3 regions of the Mesorhizobium sp. AR10 genome follow, and region 2 is predicted to be linked to each of the others. Evidence: predicted binding sites of a transcription regulator. Region 2 holds the regulator's gene; each other region holds the start of a gene.
The links. Region 2 encodes PhoB, which activates phosphate uptake and scavenging genes when phosphate is short. Its sites were predicted from a motif close to TGTCATNNANCTGTCAT; they were not measured.

Region 1 (7,343 bases), 310 kb from region 2:
GGCGATGGCACTGTGCGACCGGGCGCTTCGCGCAACCGAACTCGGCGAGGATGTCGGCGCTGCTGCTCAGGATGAGGAGTTTGTCATCTCGCATTCCGACAATGTTCAGGCGACCGGCTTCGTCGAACATCTGAAGCTGCCGCACTATGTCGACTTCCAGGCCGAGCTTGATCTGGTGCGCCGCATGCGCGCCGAGCACGACGCTCGCGAGAACATGGGCTCCTTGGAAGAAAAGAAGGAAGCCGCGGAATGAGCCTAGTCGCCCGACCCACCATGACCGCCGCCGCTGTCGTACAAATTGCCGCCATGCCCTCCGCTGCTGCCGCCAATGTTCTCGCCATGCGCGCCTTCCCTGGCTGCAGGAAGAACCATTCTTCGAAGGATAAGGCCGACCACACCGGCGAGCACCAGCAGCAGAATTCCGAGATGCATCCAACCGGTTTCGGTCATCCGATTTCGCCCCTGTTTCCGCGTCCTGGACGCCAATTAGATAGCACAATGTGGATGTGATCGCCATGACGGACATCGCCACCTACAACTTCGCCTATCTCGACGAGCAGACCAAGCGGATGATCCGCCGCGCGATCCTCAAGGGCATCGCCATCCCCGGCTATCAGGTGCCGTTCGCCTCGCGCGAAATGCCGATGCCCTATGGCTGGGGCACCGGCGGCGTCCAGGTCACCGCCTCGATCATCGGCCCCGACGACGTGCTGAAGGTCATCGACCAGGGCGCCGACGACACCACCAATGCGGTCTCGATCCGTGCCTTCTTCAAGAAGGTCGCCAATGTCGCCGTGACGACCGACACCGCCAGCGCCACCATCATCCAGACCCGCCACCGCATCCCCGAACATCCGCTGAGTGCCGGCCAAATTCTGGTCTATCAGGTGCCGATCCCCGAGCCGCTGCGCTTCCTCGAACCGCGTGAGACCGAAACGCGCAAAATGCATGCGCTGGAGGAATATGGCCTGATGCATGTGAAGCTCTACGAGGACATCGCCAGGCACGGCCGCATTGCCACCACCTACGCCTATCCGGTCAAGGTCGAGGGCCGTTACGTGATGGACCCGTCGCCGACGCCGAAATTCGACAATCCGAAGATGCATCAATCGCCGGCTTTGCAATTGTTCGGCGCGGGCCGCGAAAAGCGCATCTATGCGCTGCCGCCCTTCACCGATGTGGTCAGCCTCGACTTCGAGGACCATCCGTTCGAGGTGCAGACCTTCGACCAACCTTGCGCGCTGTGTGCGGCCGAGAATGTCTATCTCGACGAGGTCATTCTCGACGACCATGGCGGCCATATGTTCGTCTGCTCCGACACCGATCATTGCGAGAAACGCCGCGAAGAGGGGCACCGCGGCCATCTTGCGCCCGAGACCCCACTTGCCCCAGGAAACATGGAGCCGGCGCAATGACCGACGAACCGCTGCTGCGCGTTTCCGCGCTGTCCAAATTCTATGGCTCTCGCGTCGGCTGCGAGAACGTTACCTTCGACCTGTGGCCCGGCGAGGTGCTGGCGGTGGTCGGCGAATCCGGCTCCGGCAAGACGACGCTGCTCAACTGCCTGTCGACGCGGTTGCTGCCCAGTTCCGGCACCGCCAGCTACCGCATGCGCGATGGCCAGTTCCGCGAACTCTACCGCATGAGCGAGGCCGAGCGCCGCTTCCTAATGCGCACCGATTGGGGCTTTGTCCACCAGAACCCCGCCGATGGACTGCGCATGACGGTGTCGGCCGGCGCCAATGTCGGCGAACGGCTGATGGCGGTGGGCGACCGCCACTACGGCAAGATCCGCGCCACGGCGGTCGACTGGCTGTCGCGCGTCGAGATCGACGAGGACCGTATCGACGACGAACCGCGCGCCTTTTCCGGCGGCATGCGCCAGCGCCTGCAGATCGCCCGCAACCTCGTCACCGGGCCGCGGCTGGTGTTCATGGACGAGCCGACCGGCGGGCTCGATGTCTCGGTGCAGGCGCGCCTGCTCGACCTCTTGCGCGGACTGGTCACGGTTCTCGGCCTGGCGGCCATCGTCGTCACCCATGATCTCGCGGTGGCGCGTCTCTTGTCGCAGCGCATGATGGTGATGAAGGACGGTCGCGTCGTTGAAAGCGGCCTCACCGACCGCGTGCTCGACGATCCGCGTGCGCCCTACACGCAGTTGCTCGTTTCTTCCATCCTGCAGGTGTAACCATGCCGACGCCCCTCGTTGTCTCCGACGTCGCCAAGAGCTTCACCATGCATCTGCGCGACGGCATCAAACTACCGGTCGTCGCCGATGTCTCGTTCTCGATCAGGGCCGGCGAGTGCGCCGTGCTCGGCGGCCCGTCGGGCGCCGGCAAGAGCTCGATCCTGAAAATGCTCTACGGCAACTATGCCGTCGACGAAGGCCAGATCATCGTCCGGCATGACGCCGGGCTCATCGATCTGGCGATAGCCAGCCCGCGCACCGTGCTTGCAGTGCGCCGGCAAACCATCGGCTATGTCAGCCAGTTCCTACGCACCGTGCCGCGCGTCTCGGCGCTCGATGTCGTCGCCGAGCCGCTGGTCGAGCGCGGCGAGGAGCGCGAGGCAGCCAGAGGCAAGGCACGCGCTCTGCTGGCGCAGCTCAATCTTCCGGAGAAACTCTGGGCATTGCCGCCGGCGACCTTCTCCGGCGGCGAGCAGCAGCGCGTCAACATCGCGCGCGGTTTCATCACCGAGCACCCGATCCTGCTGCTCGACGAGCCGACCGCCTCGCTCGACGCCAGGAACCGCGACGTGGTGATTGCGCTGATCGCGGCCAAGAAGGCGGCGGGCGTCGCCCTGCTTGGCATCTTCCACGATCATGACGTGCGCGAGGCAGTGGCCGACCGCATCATCGACGTGACCGCCTTTGCCGCCGGAAAAATCGCCGCATGACCAGGAAATTGTCGGAGGCGCCGCTGGTCCACGCGACGGCGCAAGTCGAGAACTCGACGCTTGGCCGCTGGACCGAGATCGCCGACCGTAGCCGGGTTTCGGAGAGCATCCTCGGCGACTATTCCTACATGATGCAGGACTGTGCCGTCTGGTGCGCGACGATCGGCAGGTTTTCAAACATCGCCGCCAGTGTGCGCATCAACGCCACCAACCACCCGACCTGGCGGCCGACACTGCACCACTTCACCTATCGCGCATCAGACTATTGGGACGACGCCGAGCACGAAACAGAATTCTTCGCCCAGCGCCGCGCCAAACGCGTCACCATCGGCCACGACACCTGGCTCGGCCACGGCTCCACCATCCTGCCCGGCGTCACCGTCGGCGATGGCGCCGCAGTCGGCGCCGGCGCGGTGGTATCGAAGGATGTCGCGCCTTACACCATCGTCGGCGGCGTGCCGGCAAAGCCGATCCGCGAACGCTTCGACCGCCGCACCGCCGAACGCTACCAGGCGCTCGCCTGGTGGGACTGGGACCATGCCCGACTGCGCGCAGCGTTGGACGATTTCCGCGCGCTTTCGGCTGAGGCGTTCTTGGAAAAGCACGGCGGGTAGTTCGTCAACCCCAGGCACGGTTGCACCGCGTCTGTGGGCGGTAACAAAACTGACATCAATCCGACACCGCAGGTTCATGCCGTTGCGCTAGCGAGGGTATCAGACCTTCAACTGCGACTGGACTGGAACCTGCCTATGTCAGCGACGTCAGCCACGCTCGAAATCCGCGGCGTCTCCCGCCGATTTGGCAAGAACACCGCCGTCAGCGCCGTCGACCTGTCGATCCCGCAAGGTCAGATGGTCGGCATCATCGGTCGCTCGGGCGCCGGCAAATCGACCCTTCTTCGCATGATCAACCGTCTCATCGATCCCAGTCAGGGGTCGATTTTTTTTGACGGCGCCGAAGTCTCAAGCCTGCGCGGATCGCCGCTGCGTCGCTGGCAGCGCGACTGCGCCATGATCTTCCAGCAGTTCAACCTGGTGCCGCGCCTTGACGTGCTGACCAATGTGCTGCTCGGCCGGCTGAACCACCGCTCCACCATGTCGAACCTGCTCGGCATCTTCTCCCGCGAGGAAAGAGCCGAGGCGATAGCAGCGCTGGAGCGTCTCGACATCGCCCGCACCGCGCTGCAGCCCGCCGGTACCTTGTCCGGCGGCCAGCAGCAGCGCGTCGCCATCGCCCGCGCCTTGATGCAGCAGCCGAAGGTGATCCTCGCCGACGAGCCTATTGCCTCGCTCGACCCTCTCAATGCCAAGGTGGTGATGGATTCGCTGCAGGATATCAATTTGCGCGAAGGCATCACCGTCGTCACCAATCTGCACACGCTGGATACCGCGCGCACCTATTGCAACCGCATCATCGGCATGGCCGCCGGCAAGGTCGTGTTCGACGGCCCGCCCGAAGACCTCAACCGCGAGGCCGTGCGCATGGTCTACGGCGCCGACAGCAACGGCGACGAAATCTCCGAGGCCATCACCTCGACCAGCGTCATCATCAAGCAAAAAATCGCCGCATCCGCCGGTCCGCTTGAACCCGCATTCCCGGGGTACTGAGATCGGCCTGGATCGCCAGCCTGCGTCACAGGCACCTGTCAAAATTCGAACGCAGCCGGCGCGATGCCGGACCCAAAACAGGAGAGACACGAGATGTTTAGAAAGATACTTTTCGGTGCCGTTTCCATCATGGCCATGGCGATGGGCGCGGTCCAGGCACAGGACCTGAAGGAATTCCGCGTCGGCATTCTGGGCGGCGAGAACGAAGCCGACCGTCTGCGCAACTACCAGTGCTTCGCCGACCACATCAAGGAAGTCCTCGGTGTCGAGAAAGTTTCGCTGTTCCCGGCCGCCGACTACGACGGCGTCATCCAGGGTCTGCTCGGCGGCACGCTTGACTATGCCGAACTCGGCGCGTCCGCCTACGCAAAGGTCTATCTCGAAAACAAGGACGCGGTTCAGCCGATCCTGACGACGGTCCAGACCGACGGTTCGACCGGCTACCATTCGGTTATGGTCGCCCGTGCGGATTCAGGCATCAAGACACTCGCTGACATGAAGGGCAAGAAGCTCGGTTTCGCCGATCCCGATTCGACTTCTGGCTACCTGATCCCGGTCACGTCGCTGCCCAAGGACATCGGTATGGATGTGAAGAGCTATTTCGCGTCGACCGGCTTCGGCGGCGGCCATGAACAGCTGGTGCTTGAAGTTCTGAAGGGCACCTTCGATGCCGGCACCACCTGGGCCTCCGGCGTCGGCGACTTCAAGGACGGCTACAGCTCGGGCAATCTGCGCAAGATGGTCGACAAGGGCGTCCTCAAGATGGACGACCTCGTCGAATTGTGGCAGTCGCCACTGATCCCGAACGGCCCGCTGGTCATACGCACCTCGCTCGACGCCGGCACCAAGCAGAAGATCACCGATTTCCTGACCAAGCTTCCGCAAACCGATCCGGCTTGTTTCGCGGCGGTACAGGGCGGCGACTTCAAGGGCTATTCGCCGGTCACCCCGGAATTCTATCAGGCGATCATCGACGCTCGTAAGGCGAAGATCGGCTCGTAGGCCTAAAGGCACGACGCCGCCGGGGCCAAAGTGCCGCCGGCGGCGTTGCCGCGTCACGGGCCGGGGAACTATCGATGAGTGCGACCGACGTCTACCGCGCGCCTGCGCTCTCCACAGAAGCAGCCTTGGTCGAGCGGCACTGGCGCCACCTCGCCGCTCGCCGGCGCCTCTACACGATCGGAGGCCTGGTTTTCCTGTTGCTTGCGCTCTCGGGCTCGCTCTGGTTCGCCAACGAAACCAACGCCGGAAAGTTCTTCGACCGCCTTCCGCACATCGCCGACTTTTTCGTCGAATTGAAGCCGCGCGACTGGTTCGAACCGGTGCGCGCGCTGTTCGACCTGCCGTCGCCCTATGACGATGGCAGCCTCAAATTCGACTATCCCGAAGGCCGGGTCTACCTGACCCAAGGCATCTACATTCCGGAGTATTTCTACCGGATGATCGAGACACTGAACATTGCGCTGTTTTCGACGCTGGTCGGCTCCACCTTCGGTTTCCTGCTCTGCTTCTTGGCTGCCAGCAATATAACGGCCAGCCGCTGGCTCCGTTTCACAACGCGCCGCTTACTTGAAATTGTCCGCGCCTTTCCGGAAATCGTCATTGCCGGGTTTTTCCTGGCGATCTTCTCGCTTGGGCCCATTCCGGCGATCCTCGCGGTCAGCATCCACACGGTGGGCGCGCTCGGAAAAATGTTCTTCGAAGTGGTCGAGAATGCCGACATGAAGCCTGACGAAGGCTTGCGGGCCGTTGGCGCCAATTGGGTCGAACGGGTGTGGTTCGGCATCGTGCCTCAGGTTCTACCCAACTTCATGAGCTATTTCCTGCTCCGCTTTGAGATCAATGTGCGCGCTTCGACCATTCTCGGCGCCGTCGGCGCCGGCGGCATCGGCGAATCCCTGCGTCTTTCGATCAGCCGGGGCCATGAGGCCAAGACCATTGCCATCGTCTTTCTGCTGTTCTGCACGATTGTCGCCGTTGACCAGTTTTCGGCATGGCTGAGACAACGTCTTGTCGGCAGGCAGGCGTTCGCATACGGGCGCGGAGAGTAGCCCAATGAACGCCGACGCCATCAACGACATCGCCGCTCGCCATCCAGATGCGTTTCGGCGACCCTTATGGAAGCGCTATGCCGCCCCGTTCGGCCTCCTTCTGTGCATTCTCTACACCTTTTACTGCTGGTGGTTCTTCTCGATCGGCATCGTTCTCGAAAAGGCGAACTGGAACCTGGCCGGCGCCTATCTCGCCGACTGGGTGTCTTACGAAATCCGCCCGGACATCGAATTCAAGGACAATTATCTGACCATCGACTACTCCCGCTTCTCCAAACTGGGATCCAATCCAAATCCCGACTGGGTGATCAAGCAGATTGCTGCGATCGAGCGGCGGGTCGACGCCGCGCCAGCACCGACGATGACGACTGACAAGTCGTCGCAGGGTTCGTTCATGACGCCTGGCGCGCCAACCGCCGAGAACCCAGCCCCCTCGCCAGACAACTTGGTTCCGGCTGCGCCTAAAACGGTGCACGAAAAGGCCATCGTGGCGGCGACCGTCGTCCTTGGCAGCGGCCAGATTGCCATTACACCAAATCTTGTCACTGTGACGCGTGGCGCCGAAAGCGTCATCTTCGACATTGCCAAGGACAGCTCTGTCACGCCGCGCACACCGCTGCCTGACTGGATAGAGCAACGCAAGCCAGGTTCGACAGCCTATATCTCGTTCGGATTCTTGGGCCGTGCTGAAGTGCAGAATGACGAGGTGATCGCCTGGAGGCGGTTTTTCGGTTGGGCCAATTTTGTCTTTGACACGAATTCGCCATTCTGGGGAAAACCGTTCGGC
Region 2 (7,343 bases):
CGACATCGATGGCGACTATACCGAGACGCTCGCCCGCATCGACTCCAACAAGACCGGCGTCGGCGTGTTCGGCCTCGCCTTCTACGAAAACAATGCCGACAAGCTGAAGGTCGCAACCGTGGAAGGCATCGTACCTTCGACCGAGACCATCGCTGGCGGCACGTATCCGGTATCGCGCCCGCTGTTCTTCTACGTGAAGAAGGCGCATCTCGGCGTCGTTCCCGGCCTCAAGGAATATGTCGAGTTCTTCCTTGACGACCAGATGGTCGGACCGGAAAGCCCGCTCGCCGAATACGGCCTCGTTGCTGCTCCGGACGCCGAGCGTCAGGCCCAGCGTGATGCTTTCGCAGCCGGAAAGTCGATGTAGTCAAACTACCGGATCAGGGCGCGGGCCAAAACCCGCGCCCTGATTTCGCTGCACGCCGCAATGGCGGCTGCGACCAGAGTTTTCCTTGGGGTGGGTCCATGTCTTCCTTGCTCGTACTCGCCATTGTCATTGCCATCGGCCTGGTTGCATTCTTCATCGGCCGGCAGCGTGCCGCCGTGCAGGATGATGGTCGGGTCAAGCCGCATTCGCGTGCCCACTATCACGGCTGGTGGGCTTTCCTGCTTGCTGTCCTGCCCGCCGTTCTGCTGCTTGTCGTCTGGACCATTGGCTCTTCCGTCTATCTCGACCGGCACATTCACGCTGCCTTGCCCGAGCGCACCGTCGACAGCAAGGTTGCCAGCGAGGCGCTCGACGTGAGCCTGGTGAAGAGCCTGGCCAAAGGCCTGCGCAAGCTTGATGCCAACACACAGGCCGCGCTGCCCGCCACCTTCGCCGAATTGCAGCCGCTGCTCGCCGCTAAGGGTGTGGCACTGGCAAGCGATACACAGGATTACATGATCCCGATCGCCGTCGAGGCGAACCAGGTCCAGGACAGGCTCGGCCTGTTCGGTGCTGCCGTCATCCTCATTTTGTCGATCGCCGGCGCCTTCTATGCCCTCAGGCAGATCGCACCGCGTGCAAGGGCGCGCAACAATGTCGAGAAGCTGATGCTGTGGGGGCTGCTCGCCGCCTCGACCATCGCCATCCTGACCACCGTCGGGATCGTGCTTTCGATGCTGTTCCAGACGATCACCTTTTTCGAAAGCGTGTCGCCGATGAGTTTCTTCTTCGGCACGGTTTGGGATCCGCGTTTCGCCGCAGCCGGTTCGGGCGGCAGCCAGGGCCAGTTCGGTCTGATTCCGCTTCTGGCCGGCACGCTCTATATCGCCGCCGTCGCACTGCTGGTGGCGGTGCCGGTCGGGCTGATGTCGGCGGTCTATATGGCCGAGTATGCGTCGCCCAAGGTGCGCTCGGTGGTCAAGCCGGCGCTTGAACTGCTCGCCGGCATACCGACCATCGTCTACGGCATCTTCGCGGTCGTCACGCTCGGGCCGTTCCTGCGCGACCTGTCCGCGGCGCTCACCGGCGGTTCGCCCTTCATCCAGGGCCAGAGCATCTTCACCGCCGGCCTGGTCATGGGTGTCATGCTGATCCCGGTCGTGTCCTCGCTGTCCGACGACATCATCACCGCGGTGCCGCGCGCCATGCGCGACGGCTCGCTCGGCCTCGGTGCGACGCGTTCCGAGACGATCAAGCGCGTCATCCTGCCGGCAGCACTTCCCGGCATCGTCGGCGCCATCCTGTTGACCGCCTCGCGCGCCATCGGCGAAACGATGATCGTCGTGCTGGCGGCGGGCGTCGCCGCCAATCTCACCATCAACCCGTTCGAGGCGATGACGACCATCACCGTCAAGATCGTCAATCAGCTGACGGGCGATCTCGAGTTCAATTCTCCGCAGACGCTGGTCGCCTTCGCGCTCGGCCTGACACTGTTCGCGCTGACGCTGGTGATGAACATCGTCGCGCTCTACATCGTGCGCAAGTACCGGGAGCAGTACGAATGACCGACATCCCCATGGACACGATGGCGGGTGCCGTTGCGCATCCCCGCCGCGACATCGGCCTGAAGGCCCGCTACGCCGCCGAACGCCGCTTCCGCATCTACGGAGTCATGGCGATTTCCGTCGGCCTGGCATTCCTGGCCATCATGCTGATCACCATCGTCTCGAAGGGCTACACCGCCTTCTGGCAGACGACGGTGTCGCTGCCGATCTCCTTCGACGAGAAGGTGATCGATCCCTCCAACAAGCGCGCCACCGATCCGAGCGTGCTGATCAAGGCGAACTATCCCAAGCTTGCCGAAAAGGCACTGATCGCCAAGCTCGGCATCAATCCCGACGACAAGCCGACGATCCAGAAGCTCAAGGGCTTCCTGTCCGAGGGCGCCCGCGTCCAGTTGCGCGACATCGTCGCCGCCGATCCGTCGGTGATCGGCTTGACGCGCGACGTCAACATTCTCGCTGCCGCCAATCTCGACTCGGCCTTCAAGGGCCAGATCGACCTCGGCGTCGAGGAAGCACGCCGCAAGGTTTCCGACCAGCAGATCGCCTGGATGAACAAGCTCAGGGCCGACGGCGCAATGGCAGAGCATTTCAACACCGGCCTGTTCACCTATGGTGCCTCCAGCCGCCCGGAAACCTCAGGCATGGGCGTGGCGATCATCGGCTCGTTCTACATGATGGTGATCGTGCTGCTGCTGGCGCTGCCGATCGGCGTCGCCGCCTCCATCTATCTGGAGGAGTTCGCCAAGAAGAACCGCTTCACCGACCTGATCGAAGTCAACATCAACAATCTGGCCGCGGTGCCTTCGATCGTCTTCGGTCTGCTCGGCCTTGCGGTCTTCATCAACTTCCTCGGCATGCCGCGCTCCGCCGCCTTCGTCGGCGGCCTTGTGCTGACGCTGATGACGCTGCCGACGATCATCATCGCGACGCGCGCTGCCCTTGCCGCCGTGCCGCCGTCGATCCGCTCGGCAGCGCTTGGTCTCGGCGCCTCCAAGATGCAGATGGTGTTCCACCACATCCTGCCGCTTGCCGCCCCCGGCATCCTTACCGGCACCATCATCGGCCTGGCGCGTGCGCTCGGTGAAACCGCGCCGCTGCTGCTGATCGGCATGGTCGCCTTCGTCGCCGATTATCCGACGACACCTTTCGATCCGGCCACCGCGCTGCCGGTGCAGATCTATATGTGGGCGAACGAGGCCGAACGCGCCTTCGTCGAGCGTATGTCGGGCGCCATCATCATCCTGCTCGTCTTCCTCATGGCCATGAACATCACCGCAATCGTGCTTCGGCGTCGGTTCGAGCGGCGCTGGTAGAAAAAAGGCATTTTGGTATGAACATCATGACCGAACAGTCCCTTGAAAACGCAGTGGGCGACAAAATGAACGCCAAGTCGAACGAAGTGATCAAGATGCGCGGCGACAAGGTCGGCGTGTTCTACGGCGACAAGCAGGCGCTGTTCGACGTCAATCTCGACGTCCGCCTCAACCAGGTGACGGCGCTGATCGGCCCCTCCGGTTGCGGCAAGTCCACCTTCCTGCGTTGCCTCAACCGCATGAACGACACAATCGACTCGGCGCGGGTGACCGGCAAGATCACGCTGGACGAAGAGGATATCTACGACAAGAACATCGACGTCGTCGAACTCAGGGCGCGTGTCGGCATGGTGTTCCAGAAGCCCAATCCGTTCCCGAAGTCGATCTATGAGAACGTCGCCTATGGCCCGCGCATCCACGGACTGGCAAAGCGTAAGGCTGACATGGACCAGATCGTCGAATCGAGTCTGAAGAAGGCGGCGATCTGGAACGAGGTCAAAGACCGCTTGCAGGAGGCAGGCACCGGCCTTTCCGGCGGCCAGCAGCAACGTCTGTGCATCGCGCGCGCCATCGCCGTGTCGCCCGAGGTGATCCTGATGGACGAGCCCTGTTCGGCACTCGATCCGATCGCCACGGCTCGCGTCGAGGAACTAATCGACGAACTGCGCCAGAACTACACGATCGTCATCGTCACCCACTCGATGCAGCAGGCGGCGCGCGTGTCGCAGCGCACGGCGATGTTCCATCTCGGCTATCTGGTCGAGGAGGGCGCCACCGACAAGATGTTCACCAACCCCGACGACAAGCGCACCCAGGACTACATCACCGGCCGGTTCGGCTGAGCGGTTCTGACAGCGAAGTTTCAGACACGAGGACGAAGATCATGGGTGAACATACCGTCGCGTCGTTCGATGAGGATCTGGAGCAGATCAGCCAGCTGATCCGCGACATGGGCGACCTGGCCCGCTCGATGGTCAGCGGCTCGACCAAGGCGCTGCTCAATTCGGACAACGCATTGGCGCAGCGTGTCGTTTCCGACGACGCCATCATGGATGCGCGTCAGCGCGAGCTCGACGACCGCGCCATCACGCTAATCGCCAAGCGCCAGCCGATGGCCAACGACCTGCGTGCGGTCGTCGGCTCGATCCGCATGGCTGGCGATCTCGAACGTATCGGCGACCTTGCCAAGAACATCGCCAAGCGCGTCGGCACCGTCGGCCTCAGCGTCACGCCGCGCGACCTCTCGCACTCCATCGATGTGATGGCGCAGCTGGTGCTGGTCCAGGTGCAAGGGGTCATCGAGGAATATGCAGCCGCGGACGCAGCAGCGCTCGCCACGCTCAGGAACAACGACGAGCGCATCGACGTCAAATACACCTCGGTGTTTCGCGAGCTTTTGACCTACATGATGGAAGACCCGCGCAACATCACCGCATGCACGCATCTGTTGTTCTGCGCCAAGAATCTCGAGCGCATCGGCGACCATGTCACCAACATCGCCGAAAACGCCTACTATGTGCTGACCGGTTCACAATTGCCTGCCAATCGTCCCAAGCAGGACGAAACGGCGATGTCCGCGCCGGCGGCATGACAGGGGTGACCAGTCGATGATCGCGCCACGCATCATGGTGGTGGAGGACGAGGAGCCGCTAGGCGTGCTGCTCCGCTACAATCTCGAATCCGAGGGCTACCAGGTCGAGGTGGTGACGCGCGGCGACGAGGCTGAAATCCGGCTGCAGGAAAACGTCCCCGATCTTCTGGTGCTGGACTGGATGGTGCCAGCGGTTTCCGGCATCGAGCTTTGTCGGCGCCTCAGGATGCGGCCGGAAACCGAACGGCTGCCGATCATCATGCTGACCGCGCGCGGCGAGGAGAGCGACCGGGTGCGCGGCCTCTCGACGGGGGCCGACGACTATCTGGTCAAACCGTTCTCGACGCCGGAATTCATGGCCAGGGTGAAGGCGTTGCTGCGTCGCGCCAAGCCGGAAGTGCTGTCCAGTGTGCTGAAGGTCGGCGATATCGTGCTCGATCGCGAATCGCACCGGGTCTATCGCAAGAAGAGCGAAATCCGGCTCGGGCCGACCGAATTCCGGCTGCTCGAATTCATGATGCGGCATCCCGGCCGGGTGTTCTCGCGCAGCCAACTGCTCGACAATGTCTGGGGTGAGACGATCTACATCGACGAACGCACGGTGGATGTGCATGTCGGCAGGCTGCGCAAGGCGGTCAACAATGGCCGCATGCCCGACGTCATCCGGACGATCCGTGGTGCGGGATACGCGATCAGGGAAGACTAGTCGCCCGGTTTGAATTCAGGCCACGTTCTTTCCGGTGACCGTTCGGGCCTGCGCGCCTGGTGCGAAAATCTCCTGGTCGACGAAGCTCAGCGCCCGCATGGCGCAGCCTTCGCGGATCAGCGGCAGTTCATTCGGCTCGGTGTCGAAGGAGATCGATTTCGAATGCTGGCCGCCGGCCGTCTGGGCGATGGCCTCGCGCAGTGCCGGCTCGATCAGGTCGAAAGCGGCGGCGCTGACGCCGACCATGGCGACCGGCGCCGGATCGATCAGCGCAAACAGGCTGCCGAGACCGAAGCCCAGCGCTTCACCAGCCTTGCGGTAGGCCTCGCGCTCCGGCCCGTCTTTCTCACGTGCCGCAGCTGCCAGAGTTCGCATGTCGGCGTCGCTGACGTCGGCGACCGGCTCGGCGTCCTCGCCCAATTGCCTGGCGTTGCGCCAGATGGCGTAGTTGCCGGCATAGGCCTCGACGCAGCCGCGCCGCCCACAACGGCAAAGCGCGCCGCCCGGGCGATGGATCATATGGCCGAACTCGCCGCCCGAGGAATGGGTGCCGGTGAACAACTCTCCCTTCAGCACCAGCCCCATGCCGATGCCGTGCGAGAGCAGGATGGCGATGAAGTCGTCACGGTAGCGGTCGGGATCGCGCCACTGCAGCGCCACCGCCATCATGTTGCAGTCGTTTTCCATCGTGGCCGGAATGCCGAATTCGGCCTCCAGTATGTCGGCGAAAGCAATGTCGGTCAGCGGCGTGATCGGTGACCACAGCATGGCGCGCGCGTGGGAATCGGTGATGCCCTGAATGCCCATCGCAATGCGGGCGATGCTGTGGACGTCGAGATCGGCGTCTTCGAGCCGGCGGCGGACGATGGCGACGCATTCCCCGATCAGTTCGTCGCGCGGCATGCTCAGCGTGTCCAGCCGGCGCTGTTCCTCGGCGACCAGCTGGCCGGCATAGTCGATGACGGCGACGGAAAGGAAGTTGAGCGACAGCACCACGGTCATGACCGCCGCGGCTTCCGGATTGAGGCCAAGGCCGACTTGCGGGCGGCCGCGTTTCAGCGCGACAGCCTCGCTGGCCTTGCTCTCGGCCAGGATGCCTTCCCCGATTAGGTCCGAGGAAATCGCCGATATGGTCGAATGGCTGAGACCGGTGGTTGCGGCGATCTCCGTGCGCGACGGCTGGCCGGCCCGGCGCACGGCCGAAAGCACCATCGCCCGGTTGCGCCGGCGCAAGTCGTCGTGGCGGATTCCAACCGACATGGTTCTGTCTTCCTCCCGGTCGTCGTCGCGGCCTCTCTTGATCGTATAGGCCGTCGGCGACGCCTAAAGTGCGTTGCGTCTGAATGGACTCACGCGACGCATTTTAGGGTATAGTTCCTGTGCGTGTCGTCATCCCAAAACCACTGCGCACTTTGGGCGACACGCCGTAGCAAATATTGGCAGAAGCAGGGGAGCCTGTCATTATTTATTCCGAGCCTCGAAAAAAAGTCACCAGCACATCAAAATCCATCAGAATCGATGTTGACAGTGCTCTGGTGTTAGATCAGTATTTTTTCGGGGCTCGAAAAAATAGAGCCTTGTGCCGGCCTTCGGGCCAGTTTGGTCGCGCCGCACGCGGCGCAGGGAGGATATTATGAAGAGATTCGCAGCCGCCATCCTGGCGGGTGTCGCCATGTCGCTGACGCTCGCGTCGGTCGCCCAGGCGAAGGACAAGGTCATTGGCGTTTCGTGGTCGAACTTCCAGGAAGAGCGTTGGAAGACCGACGAAGCCGCGATGAAAGCGGCGATCGAGGCCGCCGGC
Region 3 (7,343 bases), 310 kb from region 2:
TGGTTAACAAATCATGAATACGCTGAGCATCGACATCAGGAAAGCCGAGCCGCGCGACGCCAGCGCGATTGCCGACGTGCACCAGCAGGCCTGGCACGGGGCCTATTCCGGCATCATTCCACACCGTACGCTGACATCGATGATCAACCGCCGCGGCGCCGACTGGTGGGCCAACGCCATTCGCCGCGCCGCCACCGTGCTGGTCGTCGAGATCGGCGGCAAGATCGCCGGCTACGCCACGATCGGCAAGAATCGCGCCCGCGAACTCAAGCAGCAGGGCGAGATCTACGAGCTTTACCTGCGCCCCGAATATCAGGGCATCGGGCTGGGCAGCCGTTTGTTCAAGGCAGCCCGGGCGCGCCTCGCCGACCACGGGCTGAAAGGCATGGTGGTGTGGGCACTGGAAGACAACCAGAATGCGCTCGACTTCTATACCGGCGCCGGCGGCCGCGATGTCGCCGAGGGTGTCGAGATCTTCGAGCAGAAAGCGCTGAAGAAGGTCGCCTTCGTCTGGGAATGAGGGCCTGAAAGCCTGCCGCCAGGTGCTCAGCACCATTCGCCGCATTGCACCATGACGCTTCGCCCGCTATCGATCTTGGAAATCGAGAGAGGGATTTAAGCCATGCGCATTGAAGCCATTGCCACCGGAAAGAACCCGCCTGAAGATGTCAACGTCATCATCGAGGTGCCGATCGGCGGCGAGCCGATCAAATATGAGATGGACAAGGAGGCCGGCACGCTGTTCGTCGACCGCTTCCTGCACACCTCGATGCGCTATCCCGGCAATTACGGCTTCGTGCCGCACACGCTTTCGGGCGACGGCGACCCGATCGATGTGCTGGTCTGCAATACCCGCGCCCTGGTGCCGGGCTGCGTCATCAATGTCCGGCCGATCGGCGTGCTGATCATGGAAGACAATGCCGGCCAGGACGAGAAAATCATTGCGGTGCCTTCACCCAAGCTGACGCTGCGCTATGAAAACGTCACCGAATATACGCAGCTGCCCGACATCACCCGCCAGCAGGTGCAGCACTTCTTCGAGCACTACAAGGATCTCGAACCCGGCAAATGGGTCAAGATCGAGGGCTGGCACGACTCCGCCTATGCCAAGAAGATGATCGTCGACGCGATCGCGCGGGCGAAGAAGAGCAAGTAGTTCAGCGGATCAATTATCGACGCGGCCGAAATCCGGCGCGTTGCCGATCACCACGCGCTTGTCCTTGCCACAGGCAAAGGTCCGCGCCTTTTCGTCGGCCAGCTTACGCGCCTGATCGTTGGCGGCGGGATTGCCGGTGGCCTGCACCAGCCCGACGGTGCAGCCGCTATAGGTCTCCGGTTGGGAGACCTTGGCGACGAGCAGCACTTCGTTCGGCTTGTTCTGGTCATCGGGATTGCTGATCGAGCGACGGTGGATGACCGCGAAGGGAATGACGATGTCGCCTTTGGTCTCGATGCGCCACTCGACCTTGGGTCCGGCCGAATTGAAGCCGGAAAAGCTTTCCCAGACCGCCGTCATGTCGCTGGACGGAAAACCGTAAAACAGCGATTCGCGGGCGTCGTCGTAGGAGACCAGCACGGGATAGCCACGATAGCCCGAACAGGTGAGGCTGGCCCAGTCGCCGTCGCCTTCCTCGGCATGCGCGTAGGTCACGCAGTCCTTCTTCCAGTCGAGATCGCTGTAGACGCTGGATATGCCGTCGGCCTGGGCGGTTTGGCAGAAGCCGGCGAGGGCAAGCGGGATCAGGAAAGCGCGCATGCGGACAGCTCCATTGCAGCTCGCCGCAGCGTATCGTCAAATTCCGACCTGGCCTAGTCTTTCAGGCTCGCCCCGATCAGCAGATCTGCGTTGCGGGCGACCGATTGTGCTGGGCCGCCCAACCCGAACAACTGGCCACTGATATAGGCGCCCTCGATCAACAGCAGCAGCCCGTCGCCGAGCGTGTCGGCGTCGCCAGCGCCCATCGCCGCTGCCATGGCGCGCAAGCGGCGGCGCAATTCCTGTTTGTTGGCCTCGCTGACGACGCGGGCCGGGTGGCCGTGTTCGGGATACTCGACGGCAGCGTTGGTCATGCCGCAGCCGCGATAGTCGGGCTTTTGCGTGCGCTTGCCGACGCGGGTCAGGAAAGCGTGGATCTGCGCGCGCGGGTCGCCCGGATGGGCATTCACCGCCTCATCGAAGCGATCCCAGAATTCGAGGTCGTATTGCCGGAGATAGGATGCGGCCAACTCGTCCTTGGAAGGAAAGCTGCGGTAGAGGCTGGGCTTGGTGACGCCTGCGCGCCGCACAATCTCGTCGACGCCGATTGCCCTGATGCCTTGCCGGTAGAACAGGTCGCGCGCCACGCCGAGGATCTTCTCGGCAGCCTTTGGCAGAGCCGATGCGTGAGCACCCTTGATGGGTGGTTCAATATTATTGTCCGATGGCATCCGGCGACTCGCTTGACAGTGTTACCGATCGGTACGTATAGCCTTGGGCTAATTGCAACGTACCGGTCAGTAACATGATAGCTCAATCCCGTCCGTTTGGCCAGCGCTACGCTTTCGTCGTGGTCGGCGTCATCTTCCTCTGCCTGCTGATCGCGGCGGGCCTGCGCTCGGCGCCCGCGGTCATGATGCTGCCTCTGGAAGAGAGTTTCGGCTGGCGCCGCGATGTCGTTTCGCTGGCTGCTGCCGTCGGCATCTTTCTCTACGGTCTGACCGGGCCGTTTGCTGCCGCACTGATGGAACGGATCGGGTTGCGCCGCACGCTGCTTGCCTCGCTCGTGGTAATGTCGGGCTCGACGGCGCTCAGCCTGTTGATGACCGAGCCCTGGCATCTGCTTATCACATGGGGTGTGTTTTCCGGCATCGGCTCGGGCGCGGTCGCCACCGTGCTCGGCGCCACCATCGTCAATCGCTGGTTCAAGACCAATCGCGGGCTGGTGATGGGGCTGATGTCGGCCTCCAGCGCCACTGGCTTGCTGGTGTTCCTGCCGCTGCTGGCCGCGCTCGCCCAGTCGGGTGGCTGGAAGCCGGTCGCCATCGCCATTTCGGTTGCCACCGCCTGCCTTCTGCCGCTGGTCTGGCTGCTGGTGCCTGAGCGCCCGGCCTCGATCGGCATGGTGCGCTACGGCGCCGAGGCTGACGACGTGCCGCCGGTGCCACCGGCATCGCAAGGCAATTTCCTCGCGCACACGCTCAACACGCTGCGACGCGCCGCTCGCACGCGGGTGTTCTGGTATCTGTTCGCCACTTTCTTCGTCTGTGGCTTTACCACCAATGGGCTGGTCGGCACGCATTTGATCGCCTTCTGCGGCGACATGGGCATCGGCGAGATTCAGGCGGCTGGGCTGCTGTCGATGATGGGCATCTTCGACCTGATCGGCACGACGCTGTCGGGCTGGCTCACCGACCGCTTCGATCCGCGCAAGCTGCTCGGCGTCTACTATGCGATCCGTGGCCTGTCGCTGATCTATCTGCCCTATTCCGGCTTCTCGGCGACCAGCCTGATCATCTTCGCCGTGCTCTATGGGCTCGACTGGATCGCCACCGTGCCGCCGACGCTGAGGCTGGCCAACGAGGCGTTCGGCGACCGCAGCGGGCCGATCGTCTTCGGCTGGATCGTCGCCGGCCATCAGGTGGGGGCGGCAACGGCGGCCTTCTTCGGCGGCACCATGCGCGAACTGCAAGGCAATTACGAACTGGCCTTCCTCATCGCCGGCATGACCGCGATTGCGGCCGCCTGCATCTCGCTGCTGATCAACACCAGCCGTCCGGCTTTCGATCCGGAGCCGCAGTCGGCGTAGGGCGCGGCTGTCGGGCGCCAATCTCCCCCCTTGAGGGGGAGAGGGCCGCGAAGCGGCCAGAGGGGGTCGGTTCGACCGGACTCAGCCTTACTGTTGCTGCGGATGGGGCTGGTGCTTGATGCGAGGCGACCCCCTCTGTCGCCTTCGGCGACATCTCCCCCTCAAGGGGGGAGATGTCTGTTGGTTGTTACGAAACCTTCATCGTTTCGAGATGCGCCTGAAACATTGACGTTGGACCTTGGTGGCACCGTTCGAAGCCATCCAGGAGACAGCCATGAACAAGATTTCCCGCCGCGCTTTTGTCACCTCCGCGAGCGCCGTTGGGCTGCTCGGCGCTTCGGGCCTGGCACTGCCCTATTACTCGCGCGCCAATCAGCGGCCGGCCTTCACCCATGGCATCCAGTCGGGCGACGTCGACGCCACCAGCGGCATGGTGTGGACGCGCACGGATCGGCCGTCACGGGTCATGTTCGAAGTGTCGTCGACGGAAAGTTTCGCCAATGCCACCCGGCTGGCGCCGCTCGATACGTCGCCGGCCAGCGACTACACGGTGAAGCGGCTGCTTACCGACCTCGCCTCCGACCAGGACATCTTCTACCGCATGACAGCGGCCGATCTTGCCGACATCAATGCCGTTTCCGAACCGATCACCGGCCGCTTCCGTACGGCGCCGGCATCCAAGCGCGACATCCGTTTCGCCTGGTCGGGCGATACCGCCGGTCAGGGTTGGGGCATCGACGATACCGGCATGAAGACCTACTCCACGATCGGCAAGCATACGCCCGACTTCTTCCTGCATTCGGGCGACACCATCTATGCCGACGGCCCGATGAAGGACGAGGTCGATCTGCCGAGCGGCGGCAAGTGGAAGAACACCGTCCTCATCGACGAAAAGCGAAAGGTTGCGCAGACGCTGGACGAATACCGGGCGCAGTGGAAATACAACCTGATGGACAGCCACGTGCGGGGGCTCAGCGCCATCTGCCCGACCTTCTACCAGTGGGACGACCATGAGGTGGTGAACAACTGGTCGGATTCAAAGGACCTGACCGCTGACGACCGCTACTCGGAAAAATCCATCCATGTGCTGGCGGCACGCGCGGCGCGCGCCTTCCATGAGATGACGACGATCCGCTACGAGCCGTCCGAACCCGGCCGCGTCTACCGAAAGATCGCCTATGGGCCGTTGCTCGACGTGTTCTTCCTCGACATGCGGTCCTATCGCGGCGCCAATGGCCCCGACATGCAGGATACGATGACGCCGCAATCGCGCATACTCGGCGAACAGCAGACGAAATGGCTGAAGCGCGAGCTGGCAAACTCCAACGCGACCTGGAAAATCATCGCCGCCGACATGCCGCTTGGCCTCATCGTCTGGAACGACGGCGCCAAGAAAGTTGGAGCCGAGGCGGTCAGCAATGGCGACAATGGCCCGGCAAAGGGACGCGAGCTCGAGATCGCGGATCTTCTGCGCTACATCAAGAATGCCGGCATCGCCAACACCGTCTGGCTCACCGCCGACGTGCACTACACGGCGGCGCATTACTACAACCCGGACAAGGCGCAGTTCCAGGATTTCAACCCGTTCTGGGAATTCGTCTCCGGCCCGATCCATGCCGGCACGTTCGGTCCCAACGATTTCGACATGACCTTCGGCCCGGAGCTGAAATTCATCAAGGCGCCGACCGCCGAGCAGGGGCAGAACCTGCCGCCGTCGGCCGGGCTGCAGTTTTTCGGCCTGGTCGACATCAACGGCGCCAGCGAACAGCTGACGGTGCGGCTGATGGATCGCGACGACAACGAGCTCTACAAGGTGACGCTCGATCCGGTGCGGTCGGCGTAAGCCAGACCATGATCCCGAAAAGTGGAGACCGGTTTTCGGACAAGATCATGGTCGAACAAGAAGGTAGAGCCCCATCCCCGATTCTATCGGGGTGGGATCAGGCTCTAGTCTGGATAACAAGCCGTGGGAATGTTGGGCCAGACCGCGCTGTCGCAGCCGGCGGCATCCTGCCGCTGCTTGAAGGCGGCACTGACTGGTCCGGTCACCACCGGGTCCACGCCATCGGGGGCGTCCGCAAAAAGCTGCTCTGCCGTTTGCGTATCGGACGACAGGGCCGGCCGCGCCTCTTTCAGCGTTGCGGCCGATTGCGCGGCGCCTATAGCGAGGATGACGGCGAGGGCTGCCCACCCCACGATCTGCCGGATTCTGATGACTTGATCGGTCATGAAGGTCGAACTGCTCGGGCCCCGAAAGGTTCCCGCCTTGGTTAATGAAATCATTTCACACGCGGATGTTTAAGATTTGATGAGTATTTGGTGACGAGCCGCCTCTTTCGCAATTGCGAAAAACCCTGTATGAGCCGCGCAACCGAAAGAGGCAGCGCCTTTTGGCCTGCTGCCTGCAACGCTCCCGAGACCACAACATGAAAATTCGTAATATCGCGATCATCGCGCACGTCGACCATGGAAAAACCACCCTCGTCGACCAGCTTTTGAGGCAATCCGGCTCTTTCCGCGACAATCAGCGCGTCGCCGAGCGCGCCATGGATTCGAACGACCTCGAAAAGGAACGCGGCATCACCATCCTGGCCAAGGCGACCTCGGTTGACTGGAAGGATACCCGCATCAACATCGTCGACACCCCCGGCCACGCCGATTTCGGCGGTGAGGTCGAGCGCATCCTGTCGATGGTGGATTCGGCCATTGTGCTGGTCGACGCCGCCGAAGGGCCGATGCCACAGACAAAATTCGTCGTCGGCAAGGCGCTCAAGGTCGGCCTGAAGCCGATCGTCGTCATCAACAAGATCGACCGGCCGGACGCCCGCCATGTCGAGGTGGTCAACGAAGTGTTCGACCTGTTTGCAGCACTTGATGCTACCGACGAACAGCTCGACTTCCCGATTCTCTACGGTTCAGGCCGCGATGGCTGGGTTTCCGAGAATCCCGAAGGCCCCAAGGACCAGGGCCTGGCGCCGCTGTTCGATCTCGTCATCAAGCATGTGCCCGCGCCGACCGTTCACCCCGGCCCGTTCCGCATGATCGGCACCATTCTTGAAGCCAATCCGTTCCTTGGCCGCATCATCACCGGCCGCATCGAATCCGGCACGTTGAAATCCAACCAGCCGGTCAAGGTGCTGCACCATGACGGCACGCTGGTCGAAACCGGCCGCATCTCCAAGATCCTCGCTTTCCGCGGCCTCGAGCGCCAGCCGATCGAAGAGGCGCAGGCGGGTGACATCGTCGCCATTGCCGGCCTGTCGAAAGGAACCGTCGCCGACACCTTCTGCGATCCGGCGGTGACCGAGCCGCTGCATGCGCAGCCGATCGATCCGCCGACCGTGACCATGTCCTTCCTCGTCAACGATAGTCCGCTGGCCGGCACGGAGGGCGACAAGGTGACCAGCCGCGTCATCCGCGACCGCCTGCTGCGCGAGGCCGAAGGCAATGTGGCGCTGAAGATCGAGGAATCGCCGGACAAGGATTCGTTCTTCGTCTCCGGCCGCGGCGAATTGCAGCTTGCCGTGCTGATCGAGACGATGCGCCGCGAAGGTTTTG

Region 1: phnC (phosphonate ABC transporter ATP-binding protein) is a predicted target of PhoB. The motif match lies at 3,563-3,579, and genes of this name have one in related genera.
Region 3: LHFGNBLO_RS09990 (alkaline phosphatase D family protein) is a predicted target of PhoB. The motif match lies at 3,971-3,987, and genes of this name have one in related genera.

The regions. Positions count from the first base shown of each region.
Region 1 covers NZ_CP080524.1:1,968,921-1,976,263, reverse strand. The annotation lists gene LHFGNBLO_RS13075 (carbon-phosphorus lyase complex subunit PhnI) at 1-253, shown strand, start outside; gene LHFGNBLO_RS13070 (hypothetical protein) at 256-450, opposite strand; gene LHFGNBLO_RS13065 (alpha-D-ribose 1-methylphosphonate 5-phosphate C-P-lyase PhnJ) at 516-1,415, shown strand; gene phnK (phosphonate C-P lyase system protein PhnK) at 1,412-2,188, shown strand; gene phnL (phosphonate C-P lyase system protein PhnL) at 2,191-2,898, shown strand; gene LHFGNBLO_RS13050 (DapH/DapD/GlmU-related protein) at 2,895-3,512, shown strand; gene phnC (phosphonate ABC transporter ATP-binding protein) at 3,648-4,505, shown strand; gene phnD (phosphonate ABC transporter substrate-binding protein) at 4,599-5,507, shown strand; gene phnE (phosphonate ABC transporter, permease protein PhnE) at 5,582-6,556, shown strand; gene phnE (phosphonate ABC transporter, permease protein PhnE) at 6,561-7,343, shown strand, end outside.
Region 2 covers NZ_CP080524.1:1,654,587-1,661,929, forward strand. The annotation lists gene LHFGNBLO_RS11540 (substrate-binding domain-containing protein) at 1-367, shown strand, start outside; gene pstC (phosphate ABC transporter permease subunit PstC) at 466-1,932, shown strand; gene pstA (phosphate ABC transporter permease PstA) at 1,929-3,245, shown strand; gene pstB (phosphate ABC transporter ATP-binding protein PstB) at 3,263-4,087, shown strand; gene phoU (phosphate signaling complex protein PhoU) at 4,129-4,836, shown strand; gene phoB (phosphate regulon transcriptional regulator PhoB) at 4,853-5,542, shown strand; gene LHFGNBLO_RS11570 (ROK family protein) at 5,558-6,802, opposite strand; gene xylF (D-xylose ABC transporter substrate-binding protein) at 7,176-7,343, shown strand, end outside.
Region 3 covers NZ_CP080524.1:1,341,487-1,348,829, forward strand. The annotation lists gene LHFGNBLO_RS09965 (GNAT family N-acetyltransferase) at 14-520, shown strand; gene ppa (inorganic diphosphatase) at 623-1,156, shown strand; gene LHFGNBLO_RS09975 (hypothetical protein) at 1,166-1,756, opposite strand; gene LHFGNBLO_RS09980 (TetR/AcrR family transcriptional regulator) at 1,810-2,427, opposite strand; gene LHFGNBLO_RS09985 (MFS transporter) at 2,502-3,785, shown strand; gene LHFGNBLO_RS09990 (alkaline phosphatase D family protein) at 4,060-5,628, shown strand; gene LHFGNBLO_RS09995 (hypothetical protein) at 5,733-6,014, opposite strand; gene typA (translational GTPase TypA) at 6,212-7,343, shown strand, end outside.